2 regions of the Streptomyces sp. NPDC039465 genome follow, and region 1 is predicted to be linked to the other one. Evidence: predicted binding sites of a transcription regulator. Region 1 holds the regulator's gene; the other holds the start of a gene.

Region 1 (14,688 bases):
CAGAGTGCCCCGGTCCCAGACGAACGAGAGAGGCGTCAGATACGGCTCGCCGTCCGCCGAGGCGGTGGCGACCCACACGTCCTCGTCCTTCTCCAGCCGGGCCAGTACGTCCTGGATGCGCTGTTCCCGGCTGCGTGCGGGTGCGTACATCGTCATGGGCGGCACGCTAGCCGGGCGGACCCGGCGGTGTCGTCGGGCGGCCGACCTAGGACCGAGGACCGGGCGGGACCGGGACCGAGGGCCTAGGAGGGGCTCCCGTCACGGGGCCTCCAGCCAGCCCTCGTACTCCGCGGCGAACGCGTCCAGCGCCGCCGGGTCCAGCCGGGCCTCCGGGTCCTCCAGGACCACGAGCCACTGGGCGTCCTCGGCGTCGTCCTCGCCGGCCAGGGCGTCCCGTACGAGCTGGGGCGTCTCGCCGGTCCCGAACCGCTCGCCGAGCTCTTCGGCGACCTCCTCGGCGGAATCACGGTCGGGCAGTACCAGTACGTGTCGTTCGCTCACCCGTTCATTGTCGGGCACGGGCGGGAGTGTCAGTGGCCCGTGGGATGCTGGAACGCGATGATCCGCAGACAAAGCAAGCAGAATTCGACCGACGATCTTCTCGCCCCCGTCACGCTCGCCGTGGGCCAGGAGGACCTGCTCCTCGACCGTGCCGTCCAGCAGGTGGTGGCGGCCGCCCGGGCCGCCGACGCCGACACGGACGTCCGCGACCTCAGCTCCGAGCAGCTCCAGCCGGGGACCCTCGCGGAGCTGACCAGCCCCTCGCTCTTCGCCGAGCGGAAGGTGCTGGTCGTGCGGAACGCGCAGGACCTCTCCGCCGACACGATCAAGGACGTCAAGGCGTACTTCGACGCGCCGGTCGAGGAGATCTCGCTCGTCCTGCTGCACGCGGGCGGCGCGAAGGGCAAGGGGCTCCTCGACGCGGCCCGCAAGGCGGGCGCGCGGGAGGTGGCCTGCCCGAAGACGACGAAGCCGGCGGAGCGGCTGACGTTCGTCCGGGGCGAGTTCCGGGCCCTGGGCAGGTCGGCGACGCCCGAGGCATGCCAGGCGCTCGTGGACGCGATCGGCAGCGATCTGCGGGAGCTGGCGAGCGCGGTGTCCCAGCTGACCGCGGATGTCGAGGGCACGATCGACGAGGCCGTCGTGGGCCGGTACTACACGGGCCGGGCGGAGGCCTCCAGCTTCAACGTCGCCGACCGCGCCGTGGAGGGCCGGGCCGCGGAGGCCCTGGAGGCCCTGCGCTGGTCCCTCTCCACGGGCGTCGCCCCCGTCCTGATCACCAGCGCCCTGGCCCAGGGCGTCCGCGCGATCGGCAAGCTGTCCTCCGCGCGCGGGGGCCGTCCGGCGGATCTCGCGCGTGAGCTGGGGATGCCGCCCTGGAAGATCGACCGCGTACGCCAGCAGATGCGGGGCTGGACCCCGGACGGGGTCGCCATGGCGCTCCGCGCGATCGCGGAGGCGGACGCGGGGGTGAAGGGCGGCGGCGACGACCCCGAGTACGCCCTGGAGCGCGCGGTCGTGACGGTCGCCCGCGCGGCGCGCCTCCGCCGCTGAGGTCCGCCCCGCGGTAAGGGGGGACAGCTACGGGCCGAAGACCCGGCCCGTACCCCCGCCCCCGATCACGGACCCCGCCCCCGTACGCGTACGGCAGGGCACCCCACCCCCACGCACGCGAAAGCCCCGGCCCTCGTCCTGGGGAAGGACAAGGAACCGGGGCCTGCGCGAAGCTGGTGGGCCGCACCCGCGTGGCGAACGCAGATCGTGTGCGGTCCGGGGTGCCGGACGGGAGCGGAAGAGAGGGCCCGCTGGGTCCCTGCCGGCGATCAAGTCATCCGGTCGTCAGCCACTCACGCGGCCGACCGGAGTACGGCTGAAAGTGCTCAGCCCTGGAGGGAGGCAACCTTCGTCGCCAGCGCCGACTTCTTGTTGGCGGCGGCGTTCTTGTGGATGACACCCTTCGAGACAGCCTTGTCGAGCTGACGAGAGGCGGCGCGAGTGGCCACAGTGGCCTTCTCGAGGTCGCCGGCGGCGACAGCCTCACGGGCCTTGCGGATCGCGGTCTTGAGCGACGACTTGACGGCCTTGTTACGCAGGCGCGCCTTCTCGTTGGTCTTGTTCCGCTTGATCTGGGACTTGATGTTCGCCACGAAAGAGCCTTTGCAGGTTCGATGATCTTTGATCTTGAAGTGCGTCCCGCACTGAGAGGGCACGAGACACAGCTGCCCACGTTACCAGCCCCCGTACGGGCCGCCCAAACCGGGCCCTGGTCCCGGTCCGTGGGACCATGGAACCTACGTATCGATCCGACCATCGCCCCGAGACGAGACCTTGCGTGCCCGCGACTCCTACCAACGTGCCTGAGCCGAGCCGTACCGACCCGGCGCTGATCCGCAATTTCTGCATCATCGCGCACATCGACCACGGCAAGTCCACCCTTGCCGACCGGATGCTCCAGCTGACCGGGGTGGTCGACCAACGGCAGATGCGCGCCCAGTATCTCGACCGGATGGACATCGAGCGCGAGCGTGGCATCACGATCAAGTCCCAGGCCGTGCGTCTTCCGTGGGCGCCCACCGCGGGCCCGGACGTGGGCACCACCCACATCCTGAACATGATCGACACCCCCGGCCACGTCGACTTCACCTACGAGGTCTCCCGGTCCCTGGCGGCCTGCGAGGGCACGATCCTGCTCGTCGACGCCGCCCAGGGCATCGAGGCGCAGACGCTCGCCAACCTCTACCTGGCGATGGAGAACGACCTCACCATCGTCCCGGTGCTCAACAAGATCGACCTGCCCGCCGCGCAGCCGGAGAAGTTCTCCGAGGAGCTCGCCAATCTCATCGGCTGCCAGCCCGAGGACGTGCTCAAGGTCTCCGCGAAGACCGGCGTCGGCGTCGACGTGCTGCTCAACCGGGTGGTCAAGGACGTGCCGGCTCCGGTCGGCGTCAAGGACGCCCCGGCCCGCGCGATGATCTTCGACTCGGTCTACGACTCCTACCGCGGTGTCGTCACCTACGTCCGTGTCGTGGACGGCCAGCTCAACAAGCGCGAGCGCATCCGGATGATGTCCACCGGCGCCACCCACGAGCTGCTGGAGATCGGCACCAACTCCCCGGAGATGCTGCCGGCCGACGGTCTCGGCGTCGGCGAGGTGGGCTACCTCATCACCGGTGTGAAGGACGTCCGCCAGTCCAAGGTCGGTGACACCATCACCACCCTGAGCAAGGGCGCCACCGAGGCCCTGGGCGGCTACAAGGACCCCAAGCCGATGGTGTTCTCCGGCCTCTACCCGCTGGACGGCTCGGACTACCCCGAGCTGCGTGACGCCCTCGACAAGCTCCAGCTCAACGACGCCGCGCTGGTCTACGAGCCGGAGACCTCCGCCGCGCTGGGCTTCGGCTTCCGCGTCGGCTTCCTCGGCCTGCTGCACCTCGACGTCATCCGCGAGCGGCTGGAGCGCGAGTTCGGGCTCGACCTGATCGCCACCGCCCCCAACGTGGTCTACCGCGTGCTCATGGAGGACGGGCGGGAACACACCGTCACCAACCCGAGCGAGTTCCCCGAGGGCAAGATCGCGGACGTGTACGAGCCCGTGGTCCGCGCCACGATCCTCGCCCCGAGCGAGTTCATCGGCGCGATCATGGAGCTCTGCCAGACCCGCCGCGGCACCCTGCTCGGCATGGACTACCTCTCCGAGGACCGGGTCGAGATCCGCTACACCCTCCCGCTCGCCGAGATCGTCTTCGACTTCTTCGACCAGCTGAAGTCCAAGACCCGCGGCTATGCCTCCCTCGACTACGAGCCCACCGGCGAGCAGAGCAGCTCCCTGGTCAAGGTCGACATCCTGCTGCACGGCGACAAGGTCGACGCCTTCTCCGCCATCACCCACAAGGACGCGGCCTACGCGTATGGCGTACGGCTCGTCGCCAAGCTGCGCGAGCTCATCCCGCGGCAGGCGTTCGAGGTGCCCATCCAGGCGGCCATCGGCTCCCGGGTCATCGCCCGCGAGACCATCCGCGCCATCCGCAAGGACGTCCTCGCCAAGTGCTACGGCGGTGACATCTCCCGTAAGCGGAAGCTGCTGGAGAAGCAGAAGGAAGGCAAGAAGCGCATGAAGATGGTCGGCTCCGTGGAGGTCCCGCAGGAGGCCTTCATCGCCGTCCTCTCCAGCGACGACTCGGCCGGCGGCAAGACGAAGAAGTAGCTCCTCGGCCAGTACGTACGCGAAGCGCCCGTTCGGTTCACGGACGGGCGCTTTTGTGTGCCGCGAACACGCACAGGTAACGCACAGTCGTTATGAAGCGGGTATGAACCGCAGGGCCGCAGCCCCTTACGCGGCGGACCACCGCGCTCTAACCTGATCCCGCCCGAGGGTTACTCGCCAGTTAAACAATCATCCCGTCGTGCAGCCCTGCCGCAAGCCCCGGAGGACGTCGTGAGCGACACACTGAACCTGATCGAGAACCGACCGCCCTCCGTGGCGACCCTCTTCCTGGAGCGCGTGGCGAAGACCCCCGACGCGGAGGCCTATCGCTACCCGGTCCCCTCGGCCACCGGCCAGGGGCCCGACGACTGGAAATCGCTCAGCTGGGAACAGGCCGCCGAGCGGGTCTACGCCATCGCGGCCGGCCTGATCGACCTCGGGGTGCGTCCCGAGGAGCGCGTCGCGCTCGCCTCCGCCACCCGCGTCGAGTGGATCCTCGCAGACCTCGGCGTCATGTGCGCCGGCGGCGCCACCACCACGGTCTACCCGCAGACCAACGCCGAGGAGTCCGCCTACATCCTCGCCGACTCCGAGAGCCGGGTCCTGATCGCCGAGGACGCCGCCCAGCTCGCCAAGGCCCGCGAGCGCCGCGCCGACCTGGGCCACCTCGCCCATGTCGTCGTCATCGACCCGAGCGGCATCGAGCAGGGCGCCGAGGACGACCCCGAGGGCTGGGTGCTCAGCCTCGCCGAGCTGGAGGCGCGCGGAAAGGCGTACCTGGAGAAGAACCCCGAGGTGGTCAAGGAGCGCGTCGGGGCCATCACGCCCACCCAGCTCGCCACCCTCATCTACACCTCCGGCACCACGGGCCGCCCCAAGGGCGTACGGCTCCCGCACGACAACTGGTCGTACATGGCCAAGGCGATCGCCGCCACCGGGCTGGTCACCGGCGACGACGTCCAGTACCTCTGGCTGCCCCTCGCCCACGTCTTCGGCAAGGTCCTGACCTCCGGACAGATCGAGGTCGGGCACGTCACCGCCGTCGACGGCCGCGTCGACAAGATCATCGAGAACCTGCCGGTCGTCCAGCCCACCTACATGGCGGCCGTGCCCCGCATCTTCGAGAAGGTCTACAACGGAGTCGCCGCCAAGGCCCGGGCCGGCGGCGCCGCCAAGTACAAGATCTTCCAGTGGGCCGCGGGCGTCGCCCGCGAGTACGCCAAGGTCACCCAGGACAACTTCCGCCGCACGGGCACCGCCTCCGCCCCCTTCGGCCTCAGCGCCAAGCACAAGGTCGCCGACGCGCTCGTCTACAAGAAGCTCCGCGAGGCCTTCGGCGGCCACCTGCGCGCCGCCGTCTCCGGCTCCGCCGCGCTCGCCCCCGAGATCGGCTACTTCTTCTCCGGCGCCGGCATCCACATCCTGGAGGGCTACGGCCTCACCGAGTCCAGCGCCGCCTCCTTCGTCAACCCCGGCGAGGCCTACCGCACCGGCACCGTCGGCAAGCCGCTGCCCGGCACCGAGGTCCGCATCGCCGACGACGGCGAGATCCTGCTGCGCGGCCCCGGCATCATGGAGGGCTACCACGGCCTGCCCGAGAAGACGACCGAGGTCCTGGAGGCCGACGGCTGGTTCCACACCGGCGACATCGGCGAGCTCTCGCCCGACGGCTACCTGCGGATCACCGACCGCAAGAAGGACCTGATCAAGACGTCCGGCGGCAAGTACATCGCCCCCGCCGAGGTCGAGGGCCAGTTCAAGGCCGTCTGCCCGTTCGTCTCCAACATCCTGGTCCACGGCGCCGACCGGAACTTCTGCACCGCCCTGATCGCCCTCGACGAGCCCGCCATCCTCGGCTGGGCCACCGACCACGGCCTCGGCGGCAAGTCCTACGCCGAAGTGGTCGCCTCCCCGCAGACCCAGCGGCTCATCCAGGGGTACGTCGACCGGCTCAACGAAGGCCTGCAGCGCTGGCAGACCATCAAGAAGTTCCGGCTCCTGCCGCGCGACCTCGACATCGAGCACGGCGAGCTGACGCCCAGCCTCAAGCTGAAGCGCCCGGTGGTCGAGCGCACGTACAAGGACCTGATCGACGAGATGTACGCCGGGTCGCGCGAGTCGTAGCGGCACCGGGAACGGGGACGGGCGGGCGCGCCCGTCCCCGTGACCTGTCTTCGCCGAGTTCGATGACTCGGCGCTTATGGGCGGGCTCTGTCTGTCACTCTGTCGGTGTCCACGCGGCGCAACGCCACAGCCGACCAGGAGCAGCACAGTGAGGTCCATTCCCTCGCAGTCCGCGCAACCGTCGCGGCTGATGCACCGGGAGACCGCTCGCCCCGCCGTGTCCTCGGTGGTCCGTACCGGGCTGCCCGGCGATCCGTTCACCCCGGCCGCCGCCCGGCGCTTCGCCCGGGCCGCGCTCGACGAGTGGGCCGACGCCGTGCCCCTCGACGCGACCGTCACCGACGACGCCGTGCTGGTCGTCAGCGAACTCGTCACCAACGCCGTCGTCCACGCCGGCACCGCCGTCGAGCTCGTCGTACGGCTCGCCGAGGCCGCCGAGGACGTGCCCGCGGCCGTGGTCGTCGAGGTCTCCGACCACCACCCGACCCGTACCGTCGCCGGACGCGACCCGGCCGGCACCGCCCACGGCGGCGGCCTGCACCTCGTCGCCGCGGTCTGCGAATGCTGGGGCGTCACCTACCGCCCCGGCCTGAAGACGGTCTGGGCCCGGGTCCCCCTGGACGGCCGCGGACCGGGCCCCCACCACCAGCCCGGCCAGCCCGCCCGGCGGCCTGTCGTCCCCTTCGCCCCGGACCCCGCCGCCGACCGCCCGTACGACGAGGACGACACCGACCGCGACTGGGACGGCCGCAGCGCCCTGTCCTTCCTCGCCGAGTCGTCCGAACTGCTCGCCGGCCAGCTCGACGAGGACATGGTCGCCGCGCTCGCCGGGCAGCTCCTCGTCCCACGCGTCGCCCACTGGTCCGCGTTATGGCTGGACCCCGAAGGCACCGGACCGGGCGCCGGTACGGGCCCCCGCCCCGGCGGCGTCTGGCACATCGACGAGGCCGCCACCGAACGGCTGCGTACGGCCCTCAGCAAGGAAGCGCCCCGGGTCCCCGACCCCACCAGGACCGGGGCCGTCCCCGTCCCCTGGCCGTACGACGCCGACACCGAGACCGGCAGCGCCCTCGCCTACCCGCTCGTCGCGGGCGGCCGCGGACTCGGCACCCTCCTGATCGGACGGCGCGGACCGCACCCCGTCCCCGCCGGCGTCACCACCCTCGTCGAGGACTTCGCCCGCCGCGTCGCCCTCGCCATCGGCGCCGCCCGCCGCTACGCCCGGCAGGCCACCATCAGCCGGGTCCTCCAGCGCGGCCTGCTGCCCAGCCAGGTCGCCAGGATCCCCGGCGTGGACAGCCACGTCGTCTACGAACCGAGCGACGACTCCGTGGCCGGCGGCGACTTCTACGACATCTTTCCCGCGGGCGGCACCGGCGACCGCTGGGGCTTCATGCTCGGCGACGTCCAGGGCAGCGGCCCCGAAGCCGCCGTCGTCACCGGCCTCGCCCGCCCCTGGCTGCGGCTCCTCGCCCGCGAGGAACACCAGGTCGGCGAGGTGCTCGACCGCCTCAACGGCCTCCTCCTCGACGACGCCACGGAGGCCGCCGAGGCCGCCGCCCTGATGGCCGCCGCGGCCGGCGGCCAGGACGTCCCCGACCGGCCCCAGCCCCGCTTCCTGTCCCTGCTGTACGGCGAGATCACCCCGCTGGGCGCGTACGGCGGCGCACACTGCACCGTCGCCTGCGCCGGGCACCCGCTGCCCCTGCTGCTCCGGCCCGACGGGACCGTGCGGCAGGTCGCCGAGCCGCAGATCCTCCTCGGCGTCGTCGGGGACGTCGCCTACGAGAGCCACACCTTCGACCTGGAGCCGGGCGACACCCTGCTCTGCGTCACCGACGGGGTGACCGAGCGGCGCTCCGGCGGCCGGATGTTCGACGACGGCGACGGCCTGGAGCGGGCGCTCGCCGACTGCGCCGGACTGACGGCGGAGCGGACCGCGGACCGGATCCGGCAGGCCGTGCACGCCTTCGGGGACGCGCCCGTCGGCGACGACCTGGCGCTGCTGGTGCTCCAGGCGCGGCGACCGGGCGACGGGTAAGGGTCCGGCGACGGGCGCCTCCTGGGCGGCCTGAACCGGAGAGCGTCGCCGGTGACGGACAATGGGCGGTATGCCTTCCGTACTGCCCGATGGTGAGCCCATGCCCGAGGACGGGGCGCTGCCCGCGTCCGCCCTGGAGGGTGCGGCGTCGCGTCCCCTCGGGTTCTATCTGCACGTGCCGTACTGCGCGACGCGCTGCGGCTACTGCGACTTCAACACCTACACCGCGAGCGAGCTGCGCGGCAGCGGAGGGGTGCTCGCCTCCCGCGACAACTACGCGGGCCAGGTCGTCGAGGAGATCCGGCTCGCCCGCAAGACCCTCGGCGACGACCCCCGGCCCGTGCGGACCGTCTTCGTCGGCGGGGGCACGCCGACGCTGCTCGCCGCCGGCGATCTCGTACGGATGCTGGACGCCGTCCGCGACGAGTTCGGGCTCGCCGACGACGCCGAGGTGACCACGGAGGCGAACCCGGAGTCCGTGAACCCCGCGTATCTGGCGGAGCTGCGGGCGGGCGGCTTCAACCGGATCTCCTTCGGGATGCAGAGCGCGAAGCAGCACGTCCTGAAGATCCTCGACCGGACGCACACCCCCGGTCGGCCAGAGGCCTGCGTCGCCGAGGCGCGCGCGGCCGGCTTCGACCACGTCAACCTGGACCTCATCTACGGCACGCCGGGGGAGTCCGACGACGACTGGCGGGCGTCCCTGGACGCGGCGATCGGCGCGGGCCCGGACCACGTCAGCGCGTACGCCCTGATCGTCGAGGAAGGCACGCAGCTCGCGCGGCGGATCCGGCGCGGGGAGGTGCCGATGACCGACGACGACGTACACGCGGACCGGTACCTGATCGCCGACTCGGTCCTCGCCGAGGCGGGCTACGCGTGGTACGAGGTCTCGAACTGGGCCACCTCGGAGGCCGGCCGCTGCCTGCACAACGAGCTCTACTGGCGCGGCGCGGACTGGTGGGGCGCGGGCCCCGGGGCGCACAGCCACGTCGGCGGCGTGCGCTGGTGGAACGTCAAGCACCCCGGCGCGTACGCGGCGGCGCTGGCGGCGGGGAAGTCGCCCGGCGCGGGCCGCGAGCTCCTGACGGCCGAGGACCGCCGGGTGGAGCGGGTCCTGCTGGAGCTCCGGCTCCGCGAGGGCGTGGAGCTCGCCCTCCTGCGCCCGGCGGGCCTGGCCGCATCCCGCAAGGCCCTCGCGGACGGTCTCCTCGCTCCGGAGCCGTACGAGGCGGGGCGGGCCGTCCTCACCCTGCGGGGGCGGCTGCTGGCGGACGCGGTGGTCCGGGACCTGGTGGACTGACCGAGCCGCCGCGCGCCGCCGCCAACCGGAGGGCGCCGGCTGGTCCTGGCGCACCGGCCGGTCGTGTGCACCGCGAGAGCGAGGGTCGCCGCCCGTCGTGGCGCACCGCCCGAGCGTTGGGCGCCGCCTGGTCCTGGCGCACCGGCCGGTCGTGTGCACCGCCAGAGCGAGGGGCGCCGCCCGTCGTGGGCGTTGTGCCCACCCTCCCCCAGACTTCGTCCGGGGGGACCCCCAGCCCTGCGGAACGTATGCCCACAACGGGGCCGCCGATCCGGGCCCGGGCCTGTGGCACCGCCCCCCGCCACAACGGGGCCTGTGGCGCCCGGCGCCACAACGAGGCCGACGGCCCGGCGTCTGGGCCTGCGGCGCGAAGCTGCCGCCTCGCAGGGGTCCGGGGGCCTCGCCCCCGGACAGTCACCCCCCCCACCAGCCCCCGGCAGGGTTTCGGGAAGGGGCGGGGTGGGGGAGAAACCCCGCCCTCAGCCCCCCGGCGCCGTGACGAAGTCGATCAGCTCCTCCACCCGCCCCAACAGCTCCGGCTCCAGGTCCTTGTAGCTCCGCACCCGCGAGAGAATCCCCCGCCACGCCGCCCCCGTGTTCCCCGGCCACCCCAGGGCCTCGCACACGCCCGTCTTCCAGTCCTGGCCGTGCGGCACCCGGGGCCAGGACGGGATGCCCAGGGACGAGGGCTTCACGGCCTCCCAGACGTCGATGTACGGATGGCCGACGATCAGGACGTCGTCGCCGGAGACCTGGGCCGCGATGCGGGACTCCTTCGAGCCCGGCACCAGGTGGTCCACCAGGACCCCCAGGCGCGCGTCCGGGCCGGGGGCGAAGTCGGCGACGATCGACGGGAGGTCGTCGATGCCCTCCAGGTACTCGACGACCACGCCCTCGATCCGCAGGTCGTCGCCCCAGACCTTCTCCACCAGCTCCGCGTCGTGCCGGCCCTCCACATAGATGCGGCCCGCACGGGCGACACGCGCGCGTGCCCCCGGGACCGCGATCGAACCGGAGGCCGTACGGGCCGGGCGCGCCGGCGCCGCCGCCCCCGTCGGGCGGACCAGCGTGACGACCTTGCCCTCCAGCAGGAATCCGCGCGGTTCCATCGGGAACACCCGCTGCTTGCCGAACCGGTCCTCCAGGGTCACCGTCGGACCCTGCGCCGTCTTCTCCGTACGGATGACCGCGCCGCAGAAGCCCGTCCCCACCTCCTCCACCACCAGATCGACCTCGGCGGACACTTCGGGAACGGCCGACGGCCTCTTCCAAGGGGGCGTCAGATCAGGGCTGTAGCTGCGCATTTCGCCGACGCTACGACACCGCGAAGCGCCTCGCCAGCTCATCGCGCTGCGCCCGTACGAACGCCGCGTCGACGACCGCGCCGTGCCCGGGGACGTACACCGCCTCCTCGCCGCCCAGGGAGAGCAGGCGGTCCAGGGCGGCCGGCCAGCGCGACGGGATCGCGTCCGGGCCCGCCTGGGGCTCGCCCGACTCCTCCACCAGGTCACCGCAGAAGACGACCTCAGGGGAGCCGGGGACCAGCAGCGCCAGATCGTGGCCCGTGTGTCCGGGGCCGACGTTCGCCAGCAGGACCTGGCGGCCGCCCAGGTCCAGCGTCCACTCGCCCGACACCACGTGGTGCGGCGCCACCAGGACGCCCGTCGCCTCCGCCGCCTCTGCGGCGTCGAGACCCTGGCGTACCGCGTCCAGGCGCAGCGCGTCCCGCTCCCGGCCCCGCAGCAGCGTGTCCATGCCGACCGCGCCGTACACCTCCACCCCCGAGAACGCGGCCGTCCCCAGGACATGATCGAAGTGGGGGTGCCCCAGTGCGATGTGCGTCACTTTCCGGCCGGTCATCGCCTGCACCTGCGCGCGCAGCTCGGCGCCCTCCCTGAGGGACGAGCCCGTGTCGTACAGCAGCACCGCGGCGTCGCCGACGACCAGTCCGACCGTCGCGTCCCAGACCGGGAGGCGCCTGCGGCCCACCCCGTGGGCGATCCGCTCCCACCCGAACTCTTCCCAACTGACGTCCATACCGAGACGCTATCGGCAACGACCAGCACCGTCGCGTGATTTCCGCGCGCCACCCTGACCGGTCGGACGTGCCGCCGGTCTCCTTGCCAGGAGCGCCGCCCCCCGCCGTACACTGACCGGGGGATGCTGGCACTCGGACAGGGTGAGTGCCAGGCGAACGACTGGAACGACCGGAAACCGCAGCTGGAGGTGAGCGCGATGCTCAGCGAACGCAGACTCGAAGTGCTCCGCGCCATCGTCCAGGACTATGTCGGTACCGAGGAGCCCGTCGGCTCCAAGGCGCTCACCGAGCGCCACGCCCTGGGCGTCTCCCCGGCCACGGTCCGCAACGACATGGCCGTCCTGGAGGACGAGGGATACATCGCCCAGCCGCACACCAGCGCCGGGCGGATCCCCACCGACAAGGGCTACCGCCTCTTCGTCGACAGGCTCGCGGGCGTCAAGCCGCTGTCGACGCCCGAGCGCCGGGCGATCCACAACTTCCTCGACGGCGCCGTCGACCTCGACGACGTCGTCGGACGCACGGTCCGGCTGCTCGCGCAGCTGACCCGGCAGGTCGCGGTGGTGCAGTACCCCTCGCTGACCCGCTCGACCGTGCGGCACGTGGAACTCCTCTCGCTCGCCCCCGCCCGGCTGATGCTCGTCCTGATCACCGACACGGGACGGGTCGAGCAGCGCATGATCGACTGCCCGGCCCCGTTCGGCGAGACCTCTCTCGCCGATCTGCGGGCCCGGCTCAACAGCAGGGTCGTCGGCCGCCGCTTCGCGGACGTGCCGCAGCTGGTGCAGGACCTGCCCGAGTCCTTCGAGACGGAGGACCGCGGTACGGTCTCGGCCGTGCTGGCCACCCTGCTGGAAACCCTCGTCGAGGAGCACGAGGAGCGGCTGATGATCGGCGGCACCGCCAATCTCACCCGCTTCGGACACGACTTCCCGCTGACGATCCGGCCCGTGCTGGAGGCGTTGGAGGAGCAGGTCGTCCTGCTGAAGCTGCTCGGCGAGGCCAAGGACTCGGGCATGACCGTACGGATCGGGCACGAGAACGCCCATGAGGGCCTCACGTCCACGTCCGTCGTCGCGGTCGGCTACGGTTCGGGCGACGAGGCAGTCGCCAAACTCGGCGTGGTCGGACCGACCCGCATGGACTACCCCGGAACGATGGGAGCGGTACGCGCAGTGGCACGTTACGTCGGACAGATCCTGGCGGAGTCGTAAGTGGCCACGGACTACTACGCCGTACTCGGCGTACGCCGCGACGCATCGCAGGACGAGATCAAGAAGGCGTTCCGGCGCCTCGCCCGCGAGCTTCACCCGGACGTGAATCCGGACCCGAAGACGCAGGAGCGGTTCAAGGAGATCAACGCCGCGTACGAGGTCCTCTCGGACCCGCAGAAGAAGCAGGTCTACGACCTCGGCGGGGACCCGCTCTCCGCGTCCGGCGGTGCCGGTGGCGCCGCGGGCGGCTTCGGGGCCGGTGGCTTCGGCAACTTCTCCGACATCATGGACGCCTTCTTCGGCACGGCGTCGCAGCGCGGGCCGCGCTCGCGTACGCGCCGCGGCCAGGACGCCATGATCCGCCTGGAGATCGAGCTCAACGAGGCGGCCTTCGGCACGACGAAGGACATCCAGGTCGACACGGCCGTCGTCTGTACGACCTGCTCCGGCGAGGGCGCGGCGCCCGGTACGTCGGCGCAGACGTGTGACATGTGCCGCGGCCGCGGCGAGGTGTCCCAGGTCACCCGGTCCTTCCTGGGCCAGGTCATGACCTCCCGCCCCTGCCCCCAGTGCCAGGGCTTCGGCACGGTCGTGCCGACCCCGTGCCCCGAGTGCGCGGGCGACGGGCGCGTGCGCTCCCGCCGGACCCTCACGGTCAAGATCCCGGCCGGTGTCGACAACGGCACCCGTATCCAGCTCGCAGGCGAGGGCGAGGTCGGCCCGGGCGGCGGCCCCGCCGGCGACCTGTACGTCGAGATCCACGAGCTGCCGCACTCGGTCTTCCAGCGGCGCGGCGACGATCTCCACTGCACGGTCACGATCCCGATGACGGCGGGCGCGCTCGGCACGAAGGTGCCGCTGGAGACCCTGGACGGCGTCGAGGAGGTCGACATCCGGCCCGGTACGCAGTCGGGCCAGTCGATCCCGCTGCACGGCCGCGGCGTCACGCACCTACGCGGCAACGGGCGCGGCGACCTCATCGTCCACGTCGAGGTCATGACGCCGTCGAAGCTCGACCCCGAGCAGGAGCGGCTGCTGCGGGAGCTGGCGAAGCTGCGCGGCGAGGAACGGCCGATGGGCCAGTTCCAGCCGGGCCAGCAGGGCCTGTTCTCGCGCTTGAAGGATGCGTTCAACGGGCGGTAGCGCGCCCGGCCGGGGGTCCGGGGGTCGTCCCCCGGGTCAGCACGGTCAGCCGGGGCGGCAGGGCCTGTTCTCGCGCTTGAAGGATGCGTTCAACGGGCGGTAGCCCTACCCGCTCCTCCTACGGCCCCGCCGTCCGGTCCGCCCGGGCGGCGGGGTTCGTCGTGCCGGGTGATGCGGGGGCTGTCGGTCCGGCGTGACACCATGCCTGCATGTCCTCCGCACTGAACGATCTCTGTCGTCATCCGATCGTGCAGGCCCCCATGGCGGGTGGCGCTTCCGGTCCGCAGCTCGCGGCCGCCGTCTCCGAGGCCGGCGGGCTCGGTTTTCTCGCCGCCGGGTACAAGACCGCCGACGGCATGTACCAGGAGATCAAGCAGGTCCGCGGGCTGACCGGTCAGCCGTTCGGGGTCAACCTCTTCATGCCGCAGGCCGGCCAGGCCGACGCCTCCGCCGTCGACGTGTACCGGCATCAGCTCGCGGGCGAGGCCTCCTGGTACGAGACGCCGCTCGGCGACCCCGACTCCGGCCGCGACGACGGGTACGACGCCAAGCTGGCCATCCTCGTCGAGGACCCTGTCCCCGTCGTGTCGTTCACCTTCGGCTGCCCGACCCGGGAGACCC
Region 2 (14,688 bases), on a different contig from region 1:
GGTCGCGGAGATGGCGTCCTCCAGACGGTGCTTCTTCTCCTTCAGCTCCACCTCGGTGGCGGCGCCGACCTTGATCACGCACACGCCGCCGGCCAGCTTCGCGAGGCGCTCCTGGAGCTTCTCGCGGTCCCAGTCGGAGTCGGTGGACTCGATCTCGGCCTTGATCTGGTTGACGCGGCCCTGCACGTCCGCGGAGTTGCCGCCACCGTCGACGATGGTGGTGTCGTCCTTGGTGATGGTCACGCGGCGGGCGGTGCCCAGCACGTCCAGACCGGCCTGGTCGAGCTTGAGGCCGACCTCCTCGGCGATGACGGTGGCACCGGTGAGGGTGGCCATGTCGCCGAGCATCGCCTTGCGGCGGTCGCCGAAGCCCGGGGCCTTGACGGCCACGGCGTTGAACGTGCCACGGATCTTGTTGACGACCAGGGTCGACAGGGCCTCGCCCTCGACGTCCTCGGCGATGATCAGCAGCGGCTTGCTGGAGCCGGCCTGGATGACCTTCTCCAGGAGCGGCAGCAGGTCCTGGATCGAGGAGATCTTGCCCTGGTGGATCAGGATGTACGGGTCGTCGAGGACGGCCTCCATACGCTCCTGGTCGGTCACCATGTACGGCGAGAGGTAGCCCTTGTCGAAGGCCATGCCCTCGGTGAAGTCGAGCTCCAGGCCGAAGGTGTTGGACTCCTCGACGGTGATGACACCGTCCTTGCCGACCTTGTCCATCGCCTCGGCAATGAGCTCGCCGACCTGCTGGTCCTGCGCGGAGAGCGCGGCCACAGCGGCGATGTCGGCCTTGTCCTCGATGGGACGGGCGGTCGCCAGAAGCTCGTCGGAGACGGCCTTGACCGCCGCGTCGATGCCCTTCTTCAGGGCGGCCGGGGAGGCGCCGGCGGCGACGTTGCGCAGACCCTCGCGGACCAGCGCCTGGGCGAGCACGGTGGCGGTGGTGGTGCCGTCACCCGCGATGTCGTTGGTCTTGGTCGCCACCTCCTTCACCAGCTGGGCGCCGAGGTTCTCGTACGGGTCCTCGATCTCGACCTCACGGGCGATCGTGACACCGTCGTTGGTGATGGTGGGAGCGCCGAACTTCTTGTCGATGACGACGTTGCGGCCCTTGGGGCCGATCGTCACCTTGACCGTGTCGGCAAGCTTGTTGACGCCGCGCTCGAGGGCGCGACGGGCGTCCTCGTCGAACTTCAGAATCTTCGCCATGGGAGCGTTTCAGTCCTCTTCTGATACGAACAGCGCCCCGGGCGCCCGGATATGAGTCAGGGAGCCAGGGGCGCAGTTCAAAGCATCTGCTTCGGGTGAATTACTTCTCGACGATCGCGAGCACGTCGCGAGCCGAGAGGACGAGGTACTCCTCGCCGTTGTACTTCACCTCGGTGCCGCCGTACTTGCTGTACAGCACGATGTCGCCGGTCTTGACGTCGAGCGGCAGGCGCTCGCCGTTCTCGAAGCGGCCCGGGCCCACGGCCAGGACGACGCCCTCCTGGGGCTTCTCCTTGGCGGTGTCCGGGATGACCAGGCCAGAGGCGGTGGTCTGCTCGGCGTCGAGCGGCTGGACCACAATGCGGTCCTCGAGCGGCTTGATGGCAACCTTGGAGCTGGTGGTCGTCACGATCCGACCTCCCCCTTCGGAGATCACGGGGTTGACTGTCTGAGGTGGCGACCAGGTGGATCCGTCGTCGCGGGTGCCGGACCTGCCCGTCGCTGTGTTGGCACTCTCCAGTGGGGAGTGCCAGAGCCGAGACTATGACCGCGATTAGCACTCGGTCAAGCGGAGTGCCAATTCACCACCCGCGAGCCGTCGCGGCCAACCCCAAGGAACCGTCTTCTCAGACGTAGTCCTCCAGCCTGGCCACGGCGTACCCCTTCGCCGTGACGGTCTTCATCACCTGGCGGATCATGTCCGGCATCGTGCCCTTCCAGTCCTCTCGGCCCCGGAAATGCGTGAGGATGATGTCGCCGGGGTGCAGGTCGCGGTCCCACTCGCGCCATTCCATCCGGTCCGGGAACGCCTCGGCCGCCCACAGCGGCACGGCCTTGATCCCGCAGGACTTGGCGGCGCGCAGGGTGGCCTCGTTGTAGTTGCCGTACGGCGGCCGGAAGAGGGGCGGCCGCGTGCCGTACCGCTTCTCGATCTTGTCCTGCTGCCCGCAGATCTCCCGTTCCTGCTGCTTGTACGAGAGCGCGGGCATGTAGCGGTGGTTGAGCGTGTGGTTGTGCAGCGCGACCCCGGCGTCCCCCATCCTCTTGAAATAGCCGTAGTCCTCCTTGATCAGGTAGTCGCTGAGGAAGGCGCTGTAGGGGATCTGCAGCTCGGACATCATCCGCAGCAGCGCGGGGTCCTTCTCCGCGCCGTCGTCGATCGTCAGGAAGACGACCTTCTCCTTGGTCGGCACGGTGGTGAAGACGGGCGGCAGGCCCTCGCCGGCGGTCTCGAAGCCCTTGCGGGTGGTGATGGTCGGCTTGACGGCGGGCGGCGGGGGCGCGGTCAGCGGGGTTTTGGTGAGGCCCCACTTCTTGGCGGCGAGCGCGCGGGCGGCCTGCGCGCGCCGGGTCCGCTCGACATACGCGGCCAGGGCTCCGGCCGCGCCGCGCGCCTGCTGGGGCTGACCGGCGGCGGGCGTCGCGGGCCCGGCCGCACCGGCGCCCGGGGCCCCCTCCTCGGTGGAGTCGGCGCAGGCCGCGCCGAGGGCGGCGATCAGCGCGGCGGCGAGGGCCACCCGGACCCGCCGCCCCCGACGCGCATGCGGATTTCGTACGGGAATACAACCCTCTGCACCGTTTTGTCGTACTAGCTGCATGGGGTCGCATCCTGTCAGCGCCGAACGCCGGAAGAACGCCGACACCGCCGCCGTACAGCGCACCATCCCCCGCCTGGCCCACAATGGGCCGCGTGACCGATCTTGCCGCCTTCCACGCCCTGCTCACGCCCGAGGGCCAGACCCTGCTGGCCGTCCTGCGGGACTACGACCCCGCGCAGGAGCTGGCCGTCGCCTCCCGGCTGCGCCGCGAGCACCCGGCCGAGCTGGTCACGGCGGCGCTCGGGCAGGCCCGGCTGCGGCAGCGCGCGGTGGCGAAGTTCGGCGCCGAGGACGCGTACCGCATGTACTTCACGCCCCATGGCGTCGAGCAGTCGACCCGGGCGACGGTCGGCACGTACCGCGCCGCGCGCTTCAAGGAGCTCGGTGTGCGCGGGGTCGCGGATCTGTGCGGCGGCATCGGCGGCGACGCCCTCGCCCTGGCCCGGGCCGGGATCTCCGTCCTCGCGGTGGACCGGGACCCGCTGACCGCCGAGGTGGCCCGGGCGAACGCCGAGGCGCTCGGTCTCGCCGAGCTGATCGAGGTGCGCTGCGCGGATGTGACGGAGATCGACACCGCGCCGTACGACGCCGTCTTCGTGGACCCGGCGCGGCGCGGCGGACGCGGCCGGATCTTCGACCCGGAGGCGTACTCACCCCCGCTCTCCTGGGCCATCGGGGCCGCTCGCACCGCCCCGCACGCCGCCCTGAAGATCGCCCCCGGTGTGCCGCACGAGGCGGTCCCGGACGACGCCGAGGCGGAGTGGATCTCGGACGGCGGGGACGTGAAGGAGGCGGTGCTGTGGTTCGGCACCCGCCCAGGCGGCCGGCGCGCCACCCTCCTGCCGTCCGGCGCGAGCCTGGTGGGCCGCGGCCTGCCCGATCCCGCGGTCCGGTCCGTGGGCCGCCACCTCTACGAGCCGGACGGCGCCGTCATCCGCGCCCATCTGGTCGCCGAGGTGGCCGAGGAACTCGACGCCGGGCTGATCGACGAGACCATCGCCTACATCACCGCCGACGAGCTGCGCCCGACGCCCTACGCCACCGCCTACGAGATCACCGACGAGCTCCCCTTCAACCTCAAGCGGCTCAAGGCACTGCTGCGCGAGCGCGAGGTCGGCCATCTCACCGTGAAGAAGCGCGGCTCGGCGGTCGAACCGGAGGAGCTGCGCCGCAAGGTGAAGCCGAAGGGCCCGAACGCCGCCACCGTCTTCCTGACCCGGGTGGCCGGGGCGCCGACGATGCTGATCGGACGGCCTGCCCAGCCATGACGCTGCACCCCGAAGGCATACTCACCAGCGGGCCACTCGCACATCTCGTGGGGCTCGCGGCGGCCGGCGCGGACCCCCTGGAGTGGGAGGTGCTGCGCTACCGGCGGGTGGTCCGGACGGAGTACTGGGACGCGCACTGGCGCCATCCCGCCCAGCCGCTCGCCTCCCAGCTCGACTATCTGGCCGAGACGTTCACGGAGGACTTCTTCGCGAGCTGCCCTCAGAGTGCCCGGCGGGCCTGGACGGCGGCCGCGGCCCCCAAGTCCGTGCCCGCGTTCATGACCGAACTGGCCATGCTGCTGCGGCTGGCCGACCGCGAGGACGCGTCGTACGAGGAGGTGCCGCTTGCCCAGTGGGAGGTTCGGGCCCGCTTCCCGCTCCTGCTCGACCTCGACACCTGGGCGTACGACGGTGAGTACGCCTCCTACGAGGAGAGTGTGCGGGCGTTCGTCGACAACGAGCACCCCTTCTGCGACGGGGAGGTGGTGCCCCGCCTCACCCAGGCCACCGACGCCCTGACCCTCTGCGGCCGCTCGCCCGCCTTCGCCGCCGCCTTCCGTACGTACGCGCCCGCCGCCGATCCGGCCACCCTCGCCGCCCTCGCGCGGGTGACCTTCACCCATCTGTCGGAGCACCATGTCTGAGCTGCCGTACACGGTCCTCAAGGACGACCCGTTCCCCGAACTGTTCGCGGGCCCCAGTCAGGTGGTGACCAGCGCCGACGGGGAGTGGATCGCGGTCTCGTCGCTGAACCACCGGGCCAGCAGGGTGGCCGTGTACCGCGCCGCCGACCTCTCCTGCGCTCATCTGCTGACGTTCACGAAGGACGCCGAGTCGATCGCCTTCCACCCCACGCTTCCGCTGCTCGCCGTCGGGCTCGACAACTACGACGAGTACGACCGCGAGGGCGGGCTCACGCTGCTCGAACCGGCCACCGGGCACCGCGTCGACTTCGACGACCCCCGGTGGGGCATCGACCCGGTCCGCTGGGTCGACGACCGCACGCTCGAACTCGACCTCTTCGCCATCGACTCCCGCACCTACCCCGGCGAGCATCTGACGGGCCGGTACGTCATCGAGCGCGACGACTGGCTCGGGCTCACACCCGACTCCCTCGACCTCACCACCCTCGACGTGCTCCCGTACGCCGAGCCGCCCGAGGCCCCCTGGGAGGACCCGAAGGACACCCTGCGGCTGCTCGCCGAGCGCTTCGGCAGGACCTACGACGGCCCGGGCGGCGTCACGGACGTCGCCGGACTGAGCGACGGGCGCACCCTCGCCACCCGCGCCGGCGCCCTGGTCGAGTGCTGGTCCGCCGAGGGCACCCTGCTCTGGTCGGCGCCCGCGCCCACGGGGCAGAGGGGCCGGCGCCTCCACGTCTCGTCCGACGAGCGCACCGTACGGATCCTGGTCCCCGGCGAGGACCACCGCTTCCGCACGGACATCGTGAACGTCTCGCTCACCGACGGAACCGTCCTCGGCAGCGTCTCGGTGCCGTTCGCGGCCGCCCTCGCCGTCCGGACGACCGACGGGGCCTTCGCCGTCCGCGACACCTTCGACCGGAGCATCGACGCCCCGGACCCCGAGGGCCCCAACACCCGCGTCTACCGCGCCGACGGCACGTACACCGGAGGGTTCGACGCCGTGCGGTACGCCGTGAGTCTCGTCGACGTACGGCGCTGCCCGCTGCTGCTCTGCGCGGCCGGGGCGGGCCTGGCGTCCCTGGCGCCGGACGGGTCCCTCACCCAGCACTTCGCGCTCGACGGGCTGTTCCCCTGGCGCGGGGTATACGTCGAGGACGGCGCCGGCCCCGGCCTCGTCCTGGCGGTCCAGCACAACCACACCGGCCACGCGCTGGTCCGCCGGGCCTTCCCCGGCGGGGAGGTCCTGTGGACGCACCCGCTGGACGCTCAGCCGGTCGGTGTGGACGCCCACGACGGCGTCGTCCACATGGTCGGCACGGCCGGGGAGCTGCTCTCCCTGGACGCGGTCGACGGCCAGGTCCAGGGCCGCCGCCCGGTGCCGCCGTACCACGCGTCCTGTCTGAGTGTGGCGCCCGACGGTACAGTCCTGGTCGGGACGGTGTCCGGGCCGGTCCTCCGGTACCGCGCGACGAGGGGGCGTCAGACGTAGTCCTCCAGGCGGGCCACGGTGAAGCCCTGCTCCTGGATGTGGCGGAGCATGTTGGCGGTCATCTCGGTCATCGTCGTCCCCTTGAGCTCGGACGGGCCGCGGAAGTGGGCCAGGATGATGTCGCCGGGGTGCAGCTTCTTGTCGCCGCGCTGGTACTGCATGTTCGTGATCTGCATGGACTCGCGCCACAGCACGATCGCCTCGACGCCGCACCGGCCGGCGGCGGCGCGGGTGTCCTCGTTCCAGTTGCCGTACGGCGGGCGCATGAGGCGCGGGGTGGTGCCGTACTCCTTGGCCAGCTTGGTCTGCTGCCCGCAGATCTCGCGCTGCTGGGCGGCGGCGCCGAGGGTGCGCAGATTGGGGTGGCTCAGGGTGTGGTTGGCGACGCCGTTGCCGAGCTGCTGGAGTGGCTTGAAGTAGCCGTAGTCGGGGCGTATCGCCGAGTCGGTGAGGAACATCGTCACCGGGATCTTCAGCTCGCGCATCATCTCGACGAACTTCGGGTCCTTCTCGGCCCCGTCGTCGATGGTGATGAAGACGACCTTGTCCTTGGTGGGTATGTCGCTGATCACCGGGACCGGGCCGGCGCCGCCTGTCCTGACCGGCTTGGTCTTCGGCGGGGCGGGCGGTGCGGCCAGCGGCTTGAGGCCCCACTTGCGGTACGCGGCCGCGGTGTCCGGCGCCGATTCGGGGGCCTTGCCCCCGGCGGCGGGCGCCGAGGCCGAGGTCGAGGCCGACGGGGTGGGTGCCGCGCCCACCGGGTCCACCGAGCCCTGGAGCCCGACCGAGCAGCCCGTCATGACCAGGGCGGCGGCGAGCGCCGCCCCCACGTACCGCTTGCGCACCTGTGAAACCCGCCGTCCGAACGCCTGAACCCATCCTGCGGAGAGGAGGACGGCTCATTCGAACGCGTGGTTGCCTGCGGAGGCGGGTCAGTCACCCGTCCCATGGGACTCGAAGCGCCAGCGGTGCACCGGACGCGTGATCAGGTCGGCGGCCGGTTCGGGCAGTTCCGGCAGTTCGGCGTCGAGCGGCGCGTCCCACCAGGTGAGGACGAGAACGCGGTCCTGCGGCGCCGAGAAGAGCTCCCGGCGCAGCGGCTCGGCCGCGAGCTCCTGGGCCCGCGCCCACTCCAGGAGTTCGGCGCCACGGCCCTGCACCGCGCGCGCCTCCCACATCAGGGCCACCGTCGTCACGAGTACAGGTTCTCCTTGCTGATCTCGTGCACGTGGTCGTGGCTGTGGTTGCCGGGGACGTGCGGGTCGGTCACCGGCAGCGAGGAGTCCGCGGACAGCTCCAGGTCGGAGGCGGGGCGGTTGCGGGCCACCATCTCCGCGCCGAGCGCCGCGACCATCGCGCCGTTGTCGGTGCACAGCCCCGGCCGGGGCACCCGCAGCCGGATGCCGGCCCGCTCGCACCGCTCCTCGGCGAGCGCCCGCAGCCGCGAGTTGGCGGCCACGCCGCCGCCGATCATCAGATGGTCGACGCCCTCGTCCTTGCAGGCCCGTACGGCCTTGCGGGTGAGCACGTCCACGACCGCCTCCTGGAAGGAGGCGGCGACGTCCCGTACGGGCACCTCCTCGCCCGCCGCCCGCTTGGCCTCGATCCAGCGGGCCACGGCGGTCTTGAGGCCGGAGAACGAGAAGTCGTAGGCGGGGTCGCGGGGGCCGGTCAGGCCGCGCGGGAAGGCGATCGCCTCGGGGTCGCCCTCCTTGGCGAGCCGGTCGATGACCGGGCCACCGGGGAAGCCGAGGTTCAGCACCCGCGCGATCTTGTCGAACGCCTCGCCCGCCGCGTCGTCGATCGTCGCGCCCATGGGGCGTACGTCGGCGGTGATGTCGGGCGCGAGCAGCAGCGAGGAGTGCCCGCCGGAGACCAGCAGGGCCATCGTCGGCTCGGGCAGCGGGCCGTGTTCGAGCTGGTCGACACAGATGTGCGAGGCGAGGTGGTTCACCCCGTAGAGCGGCTTGTTCAGCGCGTACGCGTACGCCTTGGCCGCCGAGACGCCCACGAGCAGCGCGCCCGCGAGGCCGGGACCGGCGGTGACGGCGATGCCGTCGAGGTCCTTCGCGGAGATCCCGGCCTGCTTGAGGGCGCGCTCGATGGTGGGGACCATCGCCTCCAGGTGGGCGCGCGAGGCGATCTCGGGGACCACGCCGCCGTAGCGGGCGTGGGTGTCGACGCTGGAGGCGACGGCGTCCGCGAGCAGGGTCGTGCCGCGCACGATGCCGACACCGGTCTCGTCGCACGAGGTCTCGATGCCGAGTACGAGCGGTTCGTCAGCAGCCATCAGTCAGTCTCTTCTGTTCCTTGAACGGTCAGTCGCATCACGAGCGCGTCGACGTTGCCCGGCTGGTAGTAGCCGCGCCGGAAGCCGATGGGCTCGAAGCCGAAGCGCTCGTACAGCTTCTGCGCCCGGGTGTTGTCCACACGGACCTCCAGGAGCACTTCCTCGCACTCGAAGGCCGTGGCGTACTGCAGCAGATCGGTCAGGAGCCGGGCGCCGAGGCCCGTGCCCCACTGGTCGCGGGAGGCCGCGATGGTCTGTACGTCGCCGAGTCCGCCGGCCGCCGCGAGGCCCGCGTATCCGACGATCCGGCCGGTGCCGTCCTCGGCGACGACATAGCGCCGGGAGGCGGCCGGGCCGCGGGCGTGCGCGAGCTCGGACCAGAACATCCCGGCGGACCAGGCGTCCTCGGGGAAGAGGTCGTGTTCCAGCTCCAGCACCGGTGCGATGTCCCACCAGCGCATCTCGCGCAGCTCGGCGGCCGTACGGGTCACGAGGGGGTGACCACCTTGTAGTTCTTCGGCACCTGCGCGTCGGGGCGGCGCAGGTAGAGCGGGAGGGGCTCCAGGAATGATTCTCCGGCCTTCAGCCGCTCGGCGGCGAGCGTGGCGAGGGCCGCCGCGGACTGGTGCTCGGGGGCCCGGGCGTCGGGAAAGACGTCGGGGTAGAGCACGGCTCCCGCGCCGACCGCCGGGAGGCCGGCGACCTGCTCGGCGATGTCCGCGGGCCGGTCGACGGCCGGTTCGCCGACCCGGGTGCGGAAACCTTCGTACCGTGCCCAGTAGACCTCCTTGCGGCGCGCGTCCGTCGCGACGACGAACGGCTCCTCGATGCCGGAGGCGTACGCCAGACCGTCGAGGGTGCACAGGCCGTGCACGGGGACGCCGAGGACCGAGGCGAAGGTGGTGGCGGTCACCAGGCCGACCCGCAGGCCCGTGTACGGGCCGGGGCCGACACCGACGACGACGCCCGTGACCTGGTCGAGCGTGCGTCCGGCCGCGGTGAGGACGCGGTGGACGGAGGGCAGCAGCAGTTCCCCGTGCCGGCGTGCGTCGACCTGACTGGATTCGGCGACGACGGACTCACCGTCGTGGAGGGCGACGGTGACGGCGGGTGTGGCGGTATCAACGGCGAGCAGGAGCACGCGAACAGCCTACGGCTCCACGGCCCCAGGCACGCCGCCCCGCCCCTGTCGGCCCCGGCTGCTACCGTCACCACGGGTACATACGTCTGAGAGGTGGACACCGTGGCAAGGAGCAGCTCGGGATTCGTGGCCGGGCTCACCGTGGCGGCGATCGCCGCGGTCTCTTTCCTCGCCTACCAGGCGTCGGCCAGCGTGCCGGCGGATCTGTCGGCGAAGCCGATGACCCCGGCGGCCCCGCCCGCCCCGTCGGCCGGCGGACCGCGCAAGCCGGTCAAGGACCCGCTGGCGGTCCCCGCGAAGTCGGGCTCCGGCCAGCGGGTGGTCTACGGACTCGCCGACCGGCGGGTGTGGCTGGTGGACGGCTCCAACCGCGCGACGCGGGCGTTCAGTGTCATGCCGAGCACGGTCAGCCCGAAGCCCGGGACGTACGCGGTGACCTCCCGGTCCGGGCTGGTGCGCGGGTCGGACGGGGTGCAGGTCGAGCACGTGGTGCGGTTCGCCAGCGTCGACGACGTCCCGATCGGGTTCAGCGCGGCCGTGGACGGCACGCTCGCCAGCCCGGATCCGAAGCGCCGCACCGGCGGCGTGCGGATGAAGCGGGCCGACGGCGACGCGCTGTGGTGGTTCGCGACGATCGGCTCGAAGGTGGTCGTCGTCCCGTAGGTGGGACACATCCCCCGATCGGGCTACGCGGCGTCGCGCCGCGGCTCACGCTCCTCGGTGACCTCGTCGGCCTCGGTCTTCCGCGGCGGCGTCGACACCGCGCTGGCCGCCGCGCAGGCCGCCAGCAGATCCGTCATGGACACCGCGGACACCGCCCGCGGGGACGGGGGCGTGCGCGTTTCACGGTCACGCTCGGATGCCGGCATGGATGCCTCCTGAGGCTCCGGGGGCAGGCGTGGTTAGGTAGACCTAACCAGCTTGTAGGACCATGTCACCACGCTTCGTACGACCGGCGCAACATCTTGCCGACGTCTTGTCGGAACGTACGGCACCCAAGGGGCCCTAGACCAGCGTGAGGTCCTCGGTGGACCAGCGGCTGCCCAGGCCGCGCAGGGTCACCGTGCGCCGGTCGTCGTCGGTGTCGCCCACCACGCGGTGGATCAGCACGTGCAGCCGCTCCTCGGACAGGTCCTCGACCTTGCCGTCGCCCCACTCCACGACCACCACCGACTCGGGCAGCGAGACGTCCAGGTCGAGGTCCTCCATCTCGTCGAGACCGCCGCCGAGGCGGTACGCGTCGACATGGACCAGGGCCGGGCCGCCGGTCAGGGAGGGGTGGACCCGGGCGATGACGAAGGTCGGCGAGGTGACCGCGCCCCGCACGCCGAGGCCTTCGCCGAGGCCACGGGTGAGGGTCGTCTTCCCGGCGCCGAGCTCGCCGGTGAGCATCACGAGATCGCCCGGGCGGAGCAGTTTCGCGAGACGCCGTCCGGTCTCCTGCATCTGCTCGGGCGAGTCGACGGCGAAGGTGGCCTCAGTGGCCTGGCTCTGCGGTGCTTCCATACGAGCCAACGTTAGTCGCTGCCGGTACGGCCCCGACCCGCACGAGCAGGTCCGCGAGCCGGTCGGTCACCGCCTCCGGGTGCTCCAGCATCACCAGATGGCCGGCGTCGGGGACGATGACCAGCTCGGCGTCGGGCAGCAGATCGGCGATGGCCTCGGTGTGCGAGCTCGGCGTGACCAGGTCGCGGTCGCCGGCCAGGGCGAGCGCGGGCACCTCCTGGAAGATGTCGAGCGCGTCGGCCTTGTCGTGCTCGGTGAAGGCCGGGTAGAACTCCGCGACCACGTCGATCGGGGTCGACTCGATCATCCGCTCGGCGAACCGCGCGATGGCCGGGTCCACGTCCCGGGACGAGAACGAGTACCTCTTGATCAGCCCGGCGAACAGGTCGGCCGTGGCGCGGCGGCCCCGCTCGACCAGCTCCGCCTGCGAGCCGAGGGCCCGCAGTACACCGGGCAGGACACGCCGTACGGCGTTGACCCCGGCGACCGGCAGACCGTAGTTGACCTCGCCCAGCCGCCCGCAGGACGTCCCGACGAAGGCGACGCCGACGACCCGGTCCCGGATCAGCTCGGGGTGCTGGTCGGCCAGGGCCATCATCGTCATGCCGCCCATCGAATGGCCGACCAGGACGAGCGGGCCGGTGGGCGCGGCGGCGTCGATGACCGCCTTCAGGTCGCGGCCGAGCCCGTCGATGGAGACCGGCACCCCGGCCGGGCCCTGCTGCGCCACGCCGCGGGCCGAGCGGCCGTGGCTGCGCTGGTCCCAGTGGACGGTACGGACCAGGCCGCGCAGGGCGGCGCGCTGGAAGTGCCAGGAGTCCTGGTTCAGGCAGTAGCCGTGGCTGAAGACGACGGTGACGGCGGCGGGCGCCTTGCGCCCGAAGAGCCGGCGCCGACGCGGGCCGGGGACCTCCGCCTCGACCTCGTCGACCTCGTAGTACAGCTCGGTGCCGTCGTCCGCGACGGCCCGGCCGGGCGTGCCGCGCAGGGCGCCGTACGGTCCTGCCGCGTCGAGGGCGAGCCGGGCCTTGCGGCGGATCCCCCGGCCGACGGTGAGCCGCTCGATGGCGACGCCCGCGGCGGCCCCGGCGGCGATCACACCTATCGCGGCGCCTGCGAGGCCCGCGCGGCGCCAGTTGTCGGTGGCGGCGGCGACGATCTCCCCCGTACTGGTCTCGCTCACTCCCGCTCCCTACTGATCCAGGACCTCATTCAGTTCGTTCAGTTCAGTTCGGTTCGTTCGCTTCGTCGAGCTCATTCAGATAAACACGCGGAACCCTCGAACCGATCCTGGTGACGATCTCGTACGCGATGGTGTCGGCGGCCCGCGCCCAGTCCTCGGCCGTCGGCTCGCCCCGGTCCCCCGGTCCGAACAGCAGGGCTTCGGTGCCCGGCGCGGGCGTGTCGCCGCCGAGGTCGACCACGAACTGGTCCATGGCGACGCGCCCGGCGACCGTACGGACCTTGTCGCCGACCAGCACAGGGCCGCGCCCGGAGGCGTGCCGGGGGATGCCGTCCGCGTAGCCGACGGGCACCAGACCGAGCGTGGTCTCGCGCTCGGTGACGTAGTGATGCCCGTAACTGACGCCATGACCCGCGGGGGCCTGCTTCACCAGCGCGACGCTCGCCGCGAGGGTCATGACCGGGCGCAGGCCGAAGTCGGCCGGGGTGCCGATCTCGGGGCTGGGCGAGATGCCGTACATCGCGATACCGGGCCGGACCAGGTCGAAATGGGTCTCGGGGAGGGTGAGCGTCGCCGGGGAGTTGGCGAGGTGCCGTACCTCCGGCTCGACGCCCTCCTTCTCCGCGTACGCCAGCATCGTGCGGAAGACCTCCAGCTGGGCGGCGATGGAGGGGTGGCCGGGCTCGTCGGCGCAGGCGAGGTGCGACCAGACGCCGGTGACCTGGACCAGGCCGTCCTGCTGCGCCTTCAGCGCCTCGCCGACGAGCTCGGCCCAGTCGGCGGGCTGACAGCCGTTGCGGCCGAGGCCGGTGTCGGCCTTGAGCTGGATCCGGGCCCGCTTGCCGGTGGCGCGGGCGGCCTCGGTGACCTCGCGCAGCGCCCACAGGCCGCTGACGGTCATGTCGAGGCCGGCCTCGATCCCGGCGTCCCAGGGGTCGCCGGGCGTCCACAGCCAGCACAGGATCCGCGCGTCCCGCAGCCCGGCGGCGCGCAGGGCGAGTGCCTCGTGCGGGGTGGCCGTACCGAGCCAGGTCGCGCCGGCCTGGAGGGCGGCGCGGGCACACCGGACGGCCCCGTGTCCGTACGCGTCCGCCTTGACGACGGCCATCACCTGGGTGCCGGGCGCGACCCGGGCGCGCAGCGTGCGGACGTTGGCACGCAGCGCACCGAGGTCGATCTCGGCGCGGGCTCGCGGGGGCGGCGGTGTCTCAGTCATCGCGCCCAGTGTCTCAGGTGTCAGCCACCGGGCCGTGTGCCCCAGATGTAGACCCGGTCACCCTTGTGCAGCACGCCCCGGAGTTTCTTGGCGTCCTTGTGGCGCAGAGTGACGCAGCCACGACTGCCGCCGGAGCTGTAGATGTTGTCGTAGACGCCGTGGAGGGCCTGGCCGCCGCTGAAGAACTGGCTGTAGGGCATGGGGACGTTGTAAGGGGCGTGTCGGGGCGGGATTAGCCCATGCGGGGCGGGGTCGGGGTGGCCTGGGCGCCCCTGCTCGCGCCTTGAGCCGGGGCCTGCTCCGGGACCGGCGCGCCCGCGCCGCCTCCGTTGGACCGGCCCGAGGCCAGGCCCGGGGTTGGCCCGGTTGCCGGCCCCGGGGGCCAAGGGCCTACTTCGTCACATCCCGCCACGCACCCGGCAGCGCCGCCGCGACGTCCTGTGCCGAGACGGGCGCGCCCGAGGAGGCGCGGCGGGCCGCGAGGCCGTGGAGGTAGGACGCGGTGGAGGCCGCGTCCGCAGGGCGCAGGCCCGCCGCGAGGAGGGAGCCGGCGAGGCCGGAGAGGACGTCGCCGGAGCCGGCCGTCGCCAGCCAGTGCGTGCCCGTGGGGTTCGCCCGTACCGCCGCCCCGCCGTCCGGGGACGCCACCAGCGTCGTCGAGCCCTTGAGCAGCACCGTCGCGCCGTACCGCGCCGCCAGCTCCCGTACCGCCCGCAGCCTCCCCGCCTCCACCTCGTCCCGTGACACCCCGAGCAGCGCCGCCGCCTCCCCCGCGTGCGGGGTGAGCACGGTGGGGGCGCTGCGGGCCCGGACGACCGCGGCGTCCAGGTCCCGCAGCCCGTCCGCGTCCACCAGCACCGGCACGTCCGAGGCCAGTACGTCCGCCACCCCCGGCGCGTCGCCGAGCCCCGGCCCGACCACCCACGCCTGGACCCGGCCCGCCTTGGCCGGCGGCCCGTCGTGGACCAGGGTCTCCGGGAAGCGCCCGATCACCGCGTTCCCGGCCGGGCCCACGTACCGCACGGCACCCGCCCCGCCCCGCAGCGCCCCGGCCACGGCGAGGACGGCGGCGCCGGGGTAGCGGGCGGACCCGGCGACGACGCCCACCACTCCGCGCCGGTACTTGTCGCTCGACGCCGTCGGC

Evidence for each region. Region 1 encodes HrcA, which represses chaperone genes, less so after heat shock. Its sites were predicted from a motif close to TTNGCACTCNGNNNNNCNGAGTGCNAA; they were not measured.
Region 2: a site for HrcA is predicted at 1,763-1,789, ahead of groES (co-chaperone GroES). Genes of this name have one in related genera too.

The regions. Positions count from the first base shown of each region.
Region 1 covers NZ_JBVKAP010000001.1:802,745-817,432, reverse strand. Annotated here, with positions in the region: gene ACZ7LT_RS03825 (pyridoxamine 5'-phosphate oxidase family protein) at 1-156, opposite strand, end outside; gene ACZ7LT_RS03820 (hypothetical protein) at 259-501, opposite strand; gene holA (DNA polymerase III subunit delta) at 559-1,554, shown strand; gene rpsT (30S ribosomal protein S20) at 1,881-2,147, opposite strand; gene lepA (translation elongation factor 4) at 2,333-4,204, shown strand; gene ACZ7LT_RS03800 (AMP-dependent synthetase/ligase) at 4,436-6,328, shown strand; gene ACZ7LT_RS03795 (SpoIIE family protein phosphatase) at 6,519-8,369, shown strand; gene hemW (radical SAM family heme chaperone HemW) at 8,431-9,672, shown strand; gene ACZ7LT_RS03785 (DUF3097 domain-containing protein) at 10,152-10,976, opposite strand; gene ACZ7LT_RS03780 (MBL fold metallo-hydrolase) at 10,987-11,709, opposite strand; gene hrcA (heat-inducible transcriptional repressor HrcA) at 11,908-12,924, shown strand; gene dnaJ (molecular chaperone DnaJ) at 12,925-14,067, shown strand; gene ACZ7LT_RS03765 (nitronate monooxygenase) at 14,277-14,688, shown strand, end outside.
Region 2 covers NZ_JBVKAP010000005.1:230,365-245,052, reverse strand. Annotated here, with positions in the region: gene groL (chaperonin GroEL) at 1-1,209, opposite strand, end outside; gene groES (co-chaperone GroES) at 1,310-1,618, opposite strand; gene ACZ7LT_RS19130 (polysaccharide deacetylase family protein) at 1,836-2,807, opposite strand; gene ACZ7LT_RS19125 (THUMP-like domain-containing protein) at 2,891-4,075, shown strand; gene ACZ7LT_RS19120 (hypothetical protein) at 4,072-4,719, shown strand; gene ACZ7LT_RS19115 (hypothetical protein) at 4,712-6,208, shown strand; gene ACZ7LT_RS19110 (polysaccharide deacetylase family protein) at 6,199-7,053, opposite strand; gene ACZ7LT_RS19105 (hypothetical protein) at 7,141-7,386, opposite strand; gene tsaD (tRNA (adenosine(37)-N6)-threonylcarbamoyltransferase complex transferase subunit TsaD) at 7,401-8,498, opposite strand; gene rimI (ribosomal protein S18-alanine N-acetyltransferase) at 8,498-8,959, opposite strand; gene tsaB (tRNA (adenosine(37)-N6)-threonylcarbamoyltransferase complex dimerization subunit type 1 TsaB) at 8,986-9,639, opposite strand; gene ACZ7LT_RS19085 (hypothetical protein) at 9,742-10,302, shown strand; gene ACZ7LT_RS19080 (hypothetical protein) at 10,326-10,508, opposite strand; gene tsaE (tRNA (adenosine(37)-N6)-threonylcarbamoyltransferase complex ATPase subunit type 1 TsaE) at 10,645-11,145, opposite strand; gene ACZ7LT_RS19070 (alpha/beta fold hydrolase) at 11,117-12,328, opposite strand; gene alr (alanine racemase) at 12,372-13,544, opposite strand; gene ACZ7LT_RS19060 (L,D-transpeptidase) at 13,565-13,930, opposite strand; gene ACZ7LT_RS19055 (NAD(P)H-hydrate dehydratase) at 13,935-14,688, opposite strand, start outside.